DNA from 3 places in the Mesorhizobium sp. M0037 genome. Region 3 is predicted to be linked to each of the others. Evidence: riboswitches for the same ligand, from Rfam matches in the RefSeq annotation. Region 3 holds a riboswitch; each other region holds the start of a gene.
What was found. A riboswitch is a leader RNA that binds a small molecule or an ion and turns the genes downstream of it on or off. The one in region 3 is predicted to bind cobalamin.

Region 1 (3,402 bases), on a different contig from region 3:
ACGAGTTCAGCAGCTTGTAGACCGCCGAGTTGGTGCCGGTCGACGAAGTGCGGGTGGTGTCGACGGCAGCGGCCGGCTGGTTGGCGCCATTGGAGCCATAATTGTCGCTGCCGGCAAAGGCAGCGCTCGAAACAGCCAGAACGGCTGCGGTGGCAAGAACGATCTTCTTCATTTTAGTCTCCTGAATTTTTCTGATGCCGCCAGCTGCAGCGGATAAGCCCGCCACGTGCTGGAAACCGGCTTTTAGCGGCCGAAAAGGTTACGGTCGGCACCGTGGGCAGGCGCCTGCTCGGCTGCAGCCGACTTCTCAACCGAAGCGGTGTGGCCGCTGTCGGTCGACGTAACCGCTGGCTGGTTGGCGCCGTTGGAACCGTAGTTGTCGCTGCCGGCGAAAGCGCTGCCGGAGATGGCCAAAACGGCGGCGGCAGCAAGGATGAGCTTTTTCATTTTCAAACACTCCTGAATTTTTTGGGATCCCGAGAGCGACGGGTTAGCCGCTCTCCTTTGGTCGGGATCAGCGATTGCCGTAGAGGTCGCGGTCGGCACCCTGAACGACAGGCTGCTTGTCAGCGTGCGCCGGCTTCTGAATGGAAGCCGTATACGAGCTGTCGACCGAGACGGCTGGCTGGTTCGCACCATTGGAACCGTAATTGTCGCTACCGGCGAAGGCGCTGCCCGTGATCGCCAAAACGGCTGCGGCAGTGAGGATGATCTTTTTCATTTTTAGGACTCCAGTTTGTCTGTCCGTCTAGCGGCGTGTCTTGGGAGGAATTCGCGTCGTTCGGACAGCCCCGATGTGGGAAAGCCATAGGCTGGTTTCCAATCACGAAGTTGTTCCGTGTGGACCACGGTCCTGCACCTTGAAATTGTGCCAGGAAGTTCCTCTATGGTCATTTATCGCATTGTTTTCAGTTGCTTATTTCGAACCGAGTGGTTCGCTCCGGTGTCGGTTTCCGGGCCGTCGTTCACACCGTCCTGCACGCATTGTCAACAGAAACGAACCGTTCGGTTCGATTAGAGATTGCTAATAGTAACTTTTCGATACCGTTGAGCCCTTTTGCCCCCGATCGAACTGGATCCGCAGCGATTCGAAACGGCGATGATGGCGTCGCAAGAAACGTCTCAGCTCTTTGACCGGCGGCGGGGGGCGTATGCCGCGCGTGTCGCGCCGCATGGATATGATGTCGCTTTCATGCCGACGTCGCGATCGCTGCCGTGATTAGATGATCGCATCTCAGGTGCCGCTTCGTGACGACGCAGCGGAGAATTGGGAAGCCGGTCAGAATCCGGCGCTGCCCCCGCAACGGTGGTGGAGTTCAAGTCGCAACGGGAGACCACTGGGCAGCAGCCTGGGAAGGTGTCGCGATGGTCCGCAAGGACAACTCCAGAGCCCGGAAACCAGCCCGAGATGCATAGACTCGACTGATCGCGGTGGGCGGTCAAGAGGTGGATAGTGCATGTCCGGCGCCGCGCCGGCCTGCGTCCGATCCTTCCTCCATCACCACCAAGTTCAGTCCTTAAACCACGAGGACAGAACTATGGATACGCGCAACGACATGCTGAGGCTCCTGAACGGCCGCAAGCAAGGCTTTTCGCTGGAACAGCCCTTCTACACCGACCCGGACTATTTCAAGCTCGACATGGAGCTTATCTGGTATCGCGACTGGCTGTTCATCGGCCATGATTGCGAACTGCCGAAGCCCGGCAGCTATATCACCGTGCAGATCGGCGATTATCCGGTGGTGCTGGTCCGCGACCAGAAGGGCAACATCAACGCCTTTCACAATTCCTGCCGCCATCGCGGCAGCCGTGTCTGCAACACTGAGAAGGGCATGGCGGCAAAGCTTGTCTGCCCCTATCACCAGTGGACCTACGAGCTTGACGGCCGGCTGCTGTTTGCCCGCCAGATGGCCGACGGTTTCGACAAGAGCCAGTTCGGCCTGAAGCCCGTCGCCTGCGAGAGCGTCGGCGGCTACATCTTCATCTGCCTGGCGAAAGAACCTGCCGACTTTGCCCCGATGCGCGCCATGATAGAGCCCTACCTCAAGCCGCACCAGCTGAATGAAGCCAAGGTCGCCTTCGAGAGCACCATCATCGAGAAGGGCAACTGGAAGCTGGTCTGGGAAAACAACCGCGAATGCTATCACTGCGCCGGCAATCATCCGGAGCTGTGCAAGACATTCCCCGAAGCGCCGACGGTGACCGGCGTGCAGGGCGCCGACAGCGATCCGGAGATGCTGGCGCACTGGGCGAAATGCGAGGCGGCGGGCCTGCCGAGCAAGTTCCGCATCGATCCGGCCGGGCAATACCGCGCCACCCGCGCGCCGCTGCTGCGCGATGCCGTCAGCTACACGATGTCGGGAAAGCGCGCGGTGACGAAGAACCTGTCCGACACTGTTGCCGCCGACCGCATCGGCACCTTGATGCACTACCACTATCCGACGACCTGGAACCACATACTGATCGACCATGCGGTCACCTTCCGGGTGCTGCCGATCAGCGCCACCGAAACCGCGGTGACGACCAAGTGGCTGGTGCACAAGGATGCGGTCGAGGGGGTCGACTACAACCTTGAGGAGCTCACCCATGTCTGGACCGAGACCAACGACCAGGACCGCCGCATCGTCGAGGAAAACGCCTTTGGCATCCTGTCTCCGGCCTATGAGCCCGGCCCCTATTCGGAGCTGCACGAGGGCGGCGTGATCCAGTTCGTCGAATGGTACGCGGCCTTCATCGGCCCGCGCCTTGCCGAAGGCGGCCGGCCGGCGCTGCGCAGCGTCGCGTGAGCTGGAGCAGGCGAAGAGGGACCAGAGGATGAATGCGATGACGGATCTTGGGCTCTATCGCCATCTTGACCAGATGGCGCCGTGGAACGATAGGCTGCAGGCGCTGGAAGTGATCGGCGTCAGCGACGAGGCGCCTGACGTCAAGACCTTCACCTTCCGCTCCGACAACCAGACCTGGTTCCGCTACAAGCCGGGCCAGTTCTTGACGCTGGAACTGCCGACACCGGACGGGCCGCTGATGCGCACCTACACGCTGTCGTCATCGCCATCGCGGCCCTTTTCGATCGCGGTGACGATCAAGGCGCAGGCCGGCAGCATCGGCACGCGCTGGATGTTCGACCATCTGGCACCCGGCTCGCATGTCAAGGCCTATGGACCGGCGGGCGACTTCTCGTTGCACAGCCACCCGGCGGCCAAATACCTGTTCATTTCGGCTGGCTCCGGCGTGACGCCGATGATGTCGATGCTGCGCTGGCTGAACGACTGCGCGCCATGGACCGATGTCGGTTTCGTCAACTGCGCGCGGCGTGCCGAAGAGATCATCTTCCGCAAGGAACTCGAACTGCTCGGCGGCCATATGCCCGGCTTGTCGCTCGGCTTCATGATCGAGGAACGT
Region 2 (3,402 bases), on a different contig from region 3:
GCGGACGCGCCGCCTTCTTCGGCAAGGTCTCCAACGATGCGCTGGGCGAAATCTATGCGCACGATATCCATGCACAGGGTGTCGCCTTCGACACCAGGCCGCTCAAGGGCGAGCCGCCGACGGCGCGCTCTATGATCTTCGTCACGCCCGACGGCGAGCGCTCGATGAACACCTATCTCGGCGCCTGCGTCGAGCTTGGCCCTGAGGATGTCGAGGCCGACAAGGCATCCGGCGCCAAGGTTACCTATTTCGAGGGCTATCTGTGGGATCCGCCGCGCGCCAAGGAGGCGATCCGGCAGACGGCGAAGCTCGCACACGAGGCCGGACGCGAAGTGTCGATGACGTTGTCGGATTCGTTCTGCGTCGACCGCTACCGGGACGAGTTCCTCGAGCTGATGCGCTCGGGCACTGTCGACATCGTCTTTGCCAACAGCCACGAGATCAAGTCGCTCTACCAGACAAAATCCTTCGACGAGGCGCTGGCTCAGATCCGCAAGGACTGCAAGATTGCCGCCGTCACCCGTTCCGAAAAAGGCTCGGTGATCGTGCGCGGCGACGAGACCGTGGTCATCGAGGCGACCGCCATCAAGGAGTTGGTCGACACCACCGGCGCCGGCGACCTCTACGCCGCCGGTTTCCTGCATGGCTACACGCAGGGCCGCAACCTCAAGACCTGCGGCGACCTTGGCTCGCTGGCGGCCGGCCTGGTGATCCAGCAGATCGGCCCAAGGCCAAGGCAGAATTTGCGCCGCGAGGCGGAAGGGGCTGGGTTGCTGTAGATGCGCGGGCAACTAACCAGCCGCCCTACTGACGCGATGACCGCAGTGGCGGAACTTTGTCAAAGCTCGCTGATAGCGACAGCCATTCGCTTCGGAGAACTGACCCATGCTGCTGCCGTGAAGCTCGCTGGAGGAGCGGTGCAAAGCGTGCTTGCCATGACGGCATTCACCGTCATCCAGATCGTCACCAGCATTTTCCAGAAGCTCAGCTTGGGGAAGGCCAGTAAGGTTCCTGAGGTAACGGAGAACTCGCGGCGTCCGTCGGACCTGACTTGCGATCACGTCCCACGATGCCGAATGCGGGCAGCAGACTGAATATTTCACAATGCTAGACAAAGGCGTAAAAGCGCGATCACATAACGACATAAACATTTCGTTATGCGTCATTGACAAAAGAGCGAACTGCTGTGATTGTCTGCGTGTCGTGGTTCTCGCGTGCGGCGCTGCCGCAGCGGAGCTAAGAGGGAAGCCGGTGCGATGCCGGCGCTGCCCCCGCAACTGTTAGCGGCGAGCCAACACACGTCACTGAGGCGAATACCCTCAGGAAGACGGGTAGAGGCTATGACCCCGCGAGCCAGGAGACCTGCCACGCGAATTACGTCCACGGGCGGGGTGTCTCGGTGGCCGCTGCAACCCGGCGTTGATGCCGGCCTGCTAGCGCCTTCCTTGTCACCGACGCCCCAATCATCGGGGTATGACATGACTGTCTCTCAGCAAATTCCTGTAGCAACGCTCGGCGTGCCGCGCTTCGGTCGTCGGCGAGAACTGAAATTCGCGCTTGAAAGCTACTGGTCCGGAACATCGTCCGCTGGCGACCTTCTCACGACGTCGAAGGCGCTCCGTGCCGCTAGCTGGGAAGAGCAGCGCGATCGCGGCGTGTCGAAAATCCCGTCGAACGACTTCTCGCTTTACGACCATGTGCTCGACACCGCAGCCATGGTCGGGGCCGTTCCATCCCGTTACGGCTGGAATAGCGGCGAGGTCCCACTTGACATCTACTTCGCAATGGCGCGCGGCAACCAGGGTCAGACGGAGGATTGTGGACACGCTGGTTACCAGGAGGAGGCTCATGGACCTGGTGTAACCGCGATGGAAATGACCAAGTGGTTTGACACCAACTACCACTACATTGTGCCGGAACTCGATGATGATCAGACGTTCGCCCTCTCGTCATCGAAGCCGGTCGATTACTTCCTCGAGGCTAAAGCTCTCGGCATTCACACACGCCCAGTCATCCTTGGACCCATCACCTTCCTCAAGCTGGCGAAATCGCCTGCCGAGGGGTTCGGTCCCATCGCGCTCCTACCGCGGCTGCTGCCGGTTTACGAGCAGCTTCTGGAGAGGCTGAAGCTGTCGGGAGCCGACTGGGTGCAGATCGATGAGCCAGCGCTTGTCCTCGATCTGAACCCGAACGAACGAGCTGCGTTCGAATTCGCCTATGGCCAGCTGTCGAAAGCCGCGCCCGAGCTGAAGATCATGCTGGCTACGTATTTCGGGTCGCTGGGAGACAATCTCGAAACCGCGATTTCTCTGCCCCTGGCCGGCCTGCATATTGATCTCGTGCGCGCTCCCGAGCAGCTGGAAACGGTGGCTCGGCTCGCTCCGAAGGATCTGGTGCTCTCGCTTGGCTTGATCGATGGCCGCAACGTCTGGCGTGCGAACCTGCCCGCCATTCTCGACCGCATCAAACCGATCGTCGCCGGCTGGCCCTTGGACCGCGTCGAGATCGCGCCTTCTTGCTCGATGCTGCATGTGCCGATTGATCTGCGCATGGAGACGGAACTCGACGCGGACATCAGGTCGTGGCTCGCCTTCGCGGCCCAGAAGACCGACGAGCTGGTCTTGCTGGCCCGGGCCCTGTCCCAAGGCAGGGATGCGGTGGCAGGCGCGTTGAAAGCGTCTGCCGAGGCTGCCGCCACGCGCGTGACATCCACGAGGATCCATGACCCGCTTGTTCAGGGGCGGATCGCTAGCATTGAGGACAGCGCGAAGCGACGAGAGAGCGCTTTTGGCGAGCGCTCCAGAGTCCAGGCCGGCTCACTCGGGCTGCCGCCGTTCCCGACGACGACCATCGGGTCCTTCCCGCAGACGCCGCAGGTACGCAAGGCGCGGGCCGCTCATGCGAAGGGCCAGCTGAGCTATGTCGACTATGAGACGTTCCTGAAGAAGGAGATCGAGGCTGCAATTCGCTGGCAGGAAGAGATCGGGCTGGACGTGCTGGTGCATGGTGAGTTCGAGCGAAACGACATGGTACAGCATTTCGGCGAGCAGTTGTCCGGCTTCGCGCTCACCCAACATGCCTGGGTACAAAGCTATGGGTCGCGCTACGTGCGTCCCCCCATCATTTTCGGCGACGTATCGAGGCGCAATCCGATGACAGTGCGCTGGTGGCAATTCGCCCAGTCGCTTACGGAAAAGCCCGTGAAGGGAATGCTCACAGGCCCAGTCACCATTCTCAACTGGTCTTTTGTTCGCGACGACGTACCCCGCTCCGAAGCCTGCCGCCAGATCGCGCTCGCCATCCGCGACGAAGTGACGGATCTCGAAAGATCCGGCGCAAGGATGGTCCAGATCGATGAGGCCGCGTTTCGCGAAGGATTGCCACTGCGCCAATCTGACTGGA
Region 3 (3,402 bases):
CGACAGCATGTCGGCTAGCCGCCGGCATTCCGCCTCGAGATCATGGTCGGAAAGCATATGATTGGTCAGCCACAGCGTCAGGCAATCGACGAGCACCGGCTGGTTGTCGGGCAAGGCTTCGAGCGCTCCGACAAGATCGAGCGGCGCGTCGATGGTCGCCCAGCCTTCGCCGCGCCGCGAGCGATGCAGCGCGATGCGCTCGCGCATCTCATCGTCATAGGCTTCGGCGGTGGCGATATAGGCCCATGGCGGCGGCAACGCCGTCGCCAGGGTTTCGGCATGCGCGCTCTTGCCGGAGCGCGCACCGCCGATGATAAAGGTCAAACTGCGATCAGGCAAAGCTGTCGCGCAGGCTGGTCGCCGAGCCGGTGAAGCGTTCGCGCACCACGCCAATGACGGCGCCGAGCACCAACCAGAACACCAGATTGGTCACCGTCACCGCCACCACGAACTGGTGATGCAGGCCTTCGGGGATCGGCGTCTCGAAACTGTCGGGCTGCGGCGCGCCGACAATATGCGGGGCGACGATCAGAACGACGGCAAGGACGGTCAGCGGCGCCGAGGTGCGGAAGGCGATCAAGGCAAGGCCAATGGCAGTCGCCACAACCGTCGCCACCCACCAGATCTGGCGCTGCATGAGATCGGCCGCCGGCATTGCCGGCAGTTCCGGCGGCAGGCCGAGGCCCGGAGCCAGCGTGAATACGGCAAAGCCGGCCAGACCCCAGAACACCCCCTGGCGCCAGTTGCCGATGCCGCCGGCGAATTCGGAAACGGCCACCAGGACCAGCGCGAAACCGATACCGGTGACGATATTGGCCAGCACGCTGAAGGCGAATCGCTCGAAGCCGTCGGCCGGCGCCCAGCCTTCGTCCTCCGCTGGCGCGGCAGCTTCAGCCGGGGCTGCGCTGCTCACGGCATTTTCCGCCGGCGCGGCGGTGCTCATGGCATTGGTGTCCGCAGCGTTGGCGGCGGGCGCCGCGGCATGCTCATGCTCATGGCCGCCACCAGCCTTTTCGTAGACCTCGGCCTTGAGGATCAGCGGCACGGTGGCGTAGGCCTGCATGCAGGCGAGAGCGACACCCGCCACGAGCCCTGCGATCGCCGCGATGAACACGACGTTGCGAAACAGGTTCATGATGTCAGATCCTCGTCAGTGGCAGGGAAACGCCATCGAATGGCGATAGTCGTGCGCCGCATTGTGGACCGCATCGATATGCGAGAAACCGACAACGCCGACGACGAAAATGCCCAGAAACGCGCTAAGCACGAGCTGCATGAAGCGCGACTGCGAGGAGACGGAAGCGCCGAGGGAGACGGAAGCGGTATTCATATCTTGTCCTTTCGCCCTCCACCCGAGGGCATCGAAGTCAGTTCCCTGTCGCCGGCAGGTCTCCTGGCTCGCGGATCAGCGCCCTTCCCCACCTTCCCGAGGAAAAAATCCTCAGTGGCTTGGAGAGGACTACCGCACACAGTTGCGGGGGCAGCCACGGCATTGGGCAACAAGTCAGCCCTCACCGCATTCCCTCTTGGTCCCTAACGGAACCGACGACATGCATGACTATAGGCTGAAACGGCCGCATCCGGCAAACCAAATTCCGCCGGCCAACAGCGCGAATGCGCCATGCGGCGTTACGGGTTCAACGCGGTGATCCGCTCGGCAACCAGCCGCTGCAGCCGCCACAGATGGCGATCGTGAATGCCGCGCTCTTCAAGGTTTTTCACCGTGTTGTAGAGATAGTCGGCGCCCGACCCCCAGTGCCCGCAGGACGTTGCCAGCCTTTCGACGACCTTGCCCTCGTCGAGCGGCCCTGAATAGGTCAGGCCGTTGCGGTTGATGACGAAGGCCAATGCCCTGAGCGGTCCGGCCTCGCTTGCAAGCTTCAGCATGCGCGGCCGGTAGCTTGTCGGCTTCAGCGTGACTTCGCGCCGGAAAAGCCGGCCCAACTGCCCGCGCCGGTTACTTTCGGTCAGCCGGAAGGCGACGCCCTTGCATTGTCCGCCACGGTCCAGCGCCATCATCAGGCCGGGGCTGTCCTTGGTGCCGCGCCAGCGCGTCATGTTCATGCAAAAGGACCGATGCCAGCCTCGCGCCAGCGCAACGCGGTCCTCGACATAATCTATTTCCGGTTTCCAGATCAGCGATCCATAGCCGAACAGCCATAGCGGTTCGCTATCCGGGAGTTCGACCTGGAATTCATCCAGCAGCGCGTCATAGTCGGCGTCATCGAGATGCATCGCGTCCGGATCCGGCCCGGGGTCCCTGATCTCGCGCCAGCAGCGCGCGACCAGCTCCGGCGTAAGCGACATCTGTCGTGCGGCCAATTTCCGAATCCCCCCAATTTCCGAATGTCCCATGTCCACGACATGATTATGCGCCGCGCCTGCAACCGGCAATGCGGCACTCTGATTGACAAACGATTTGCCGGGGTGTCGGCTGACGCTTCATAGGAAGCCAGCCATGCATCCCAGCCCGAGCGAGCGCGACCCCTATAACGGCCTGAGCCGGGCCGAACCGACGCTACCGTCGTCGGCCTATTGGGATAGCGAGGCTTACCAGCGCGATCTCGACGCCATCTGGCACAAAAGCTGGCTGCTCGTCTGCCGCGAGGCCGACCTCGCCCAGCCGCTGGCGTTCAGGACATTCCGCGTCGGCACGCAGGAAATCGTCATTCTGCGGGACGAGACCGGCGAACTGCGCGCCTTCCACAACACTTGCCGGCATCGCGGCTCGCAGCTTTGCCAGAAAAGCGAGGGCCGGCTGAAAGCGCGGCTCATCACGTGCCCCTACCACGCCTGGTCCTACTCGCTGCGCGGCGATCTCGTGCGCGTTCCCTCGAAATCGCTGCCAGATGGTTTCGACAAGGCCGATCATCCGCTCTACCGGGTGGCGCTGTCGGTGTGGCGCGGCTTTGTCTTTGTGAACCTTCAGCAGGCTGCGGCCGGCTCCGCCGGGACCTCCTTCGATCCCGCATCCGGCGACCTCGCCAACTGGCCGCTGGAAACGCTGGTATCAGGCCATGTCCTGCGCAAGGTGATGAACTGCAACTGGAAGATCTTCTGGGAGAACTTCAACGAGTGCCTGCATTGCCCGGGCGTCCACAAGGACCTGTCTCGGCTGGTGCCGATATACGGCCGCGGCCTGATGAGCCGGCACGACGACCCCGACTGGGTCCGCCATGCCGACAATGACGCACCGGAGTTTTCGGGTGGCCTGCGCGCCGGCGCCGAGACCTGGTCGCGCGACGGACATGCCCATGGCCCGGTCTTCCCGGGCCTGACGCCGGCCGAGCGTGCGGCCGGACAGACCTATGCCACCAGCCTGCCCTCGATGTTCATCGTCGGCCATGTCGATTATGTCAGGACGGTGCGACTGATGCCGCTCGGTCCCGAACAGGCCGAACT

Region 1: linked by a shared signal. The riboswitch ahead of NKJ78_RS24440 (aromatic ring-hydroxylating oxygenase subunit alpha) and the one ahead of NKJ78_RS15115 (CbtB domain-containing protein) in region 3 are both predicted to bind cobalamin.
Region 2: linked by a shared signal. The riboswitch ahead of metE (5-methyltetrahydropteroyltriglutamate--homocysteine S-methyltransferase) and the one ahead of NKJ78_RS15115 (CbtB domain-containing protein) in region 3 are both predicted to bind cobalamin.

Annotation. Positions count from the first base shown of each region.
Region 1 is NZ_JAMYVB010000018.1:123,174-126,575, reverse strand. Features, by position in the region: gene NKJ78_RS24455 (DUF680 domain-containing protein) at 1-172, opposite strand, end outside; gene NKJ78_RS24450 (DUF680 domain-containing protein) at 244-447, opposite strand; gene NKJ78_RS24445 (DUF680 domain-containing protein) at 515-721, opposite strand; cobalamin riboswitch at 1,220-1,421, shown strand; gene NKJ78_RS24440 (aromatic ring-hydroxylating oxygenase subunit alpha) at 1,539-2,786, shown strand; gene NKJ78_RS24435 (FAD-binding oxidoreductase) at 2,824-3,402, shown strand, end outside.
Region 2 is NZ_JAMYVB010000011.1:205,011-208,412, forward strand. Features, by position in the region: gene NKJ78_RS18495 (adenosine kinase) at 1-779, shown strand, start outside; cobalamin riboswitch at 1,188-1,384, shown strand; gene metE (5-methyltetrahydropteroyltriglutamate--homocysteine S-methyltransferase) at 1,479-3,402, shown strand, end outside.
Region 3 is NZ_JAMYVB010000008.1:226,925-230,326, reverse strand. Features, by position in the region: gene cobU (bifunctional adenosylcobinamide kinase/adenosylcobinamide-phosphate guanylyltransferase) at 1-339, opposite strand, end outside; gene NKJ78_RS15120 (CbtA family protein) at 332-1,135, opposite strand; gene NKJ78_RS15115 (CbtB domain-containing protein) at 1,151-1,330, opposite strand; cobalamin riboswitch at 1,367-1,562, opposite strand; gene NKJ78_RS15110 (gamma-glutamylcyclotransferase) at 1,630-2,322, opposite strand; gene NKJ78_RS15105 (aromatic ring-hydroxylating oxygenase subunit alpha) at 2,459-3,402, shown strand, end outside.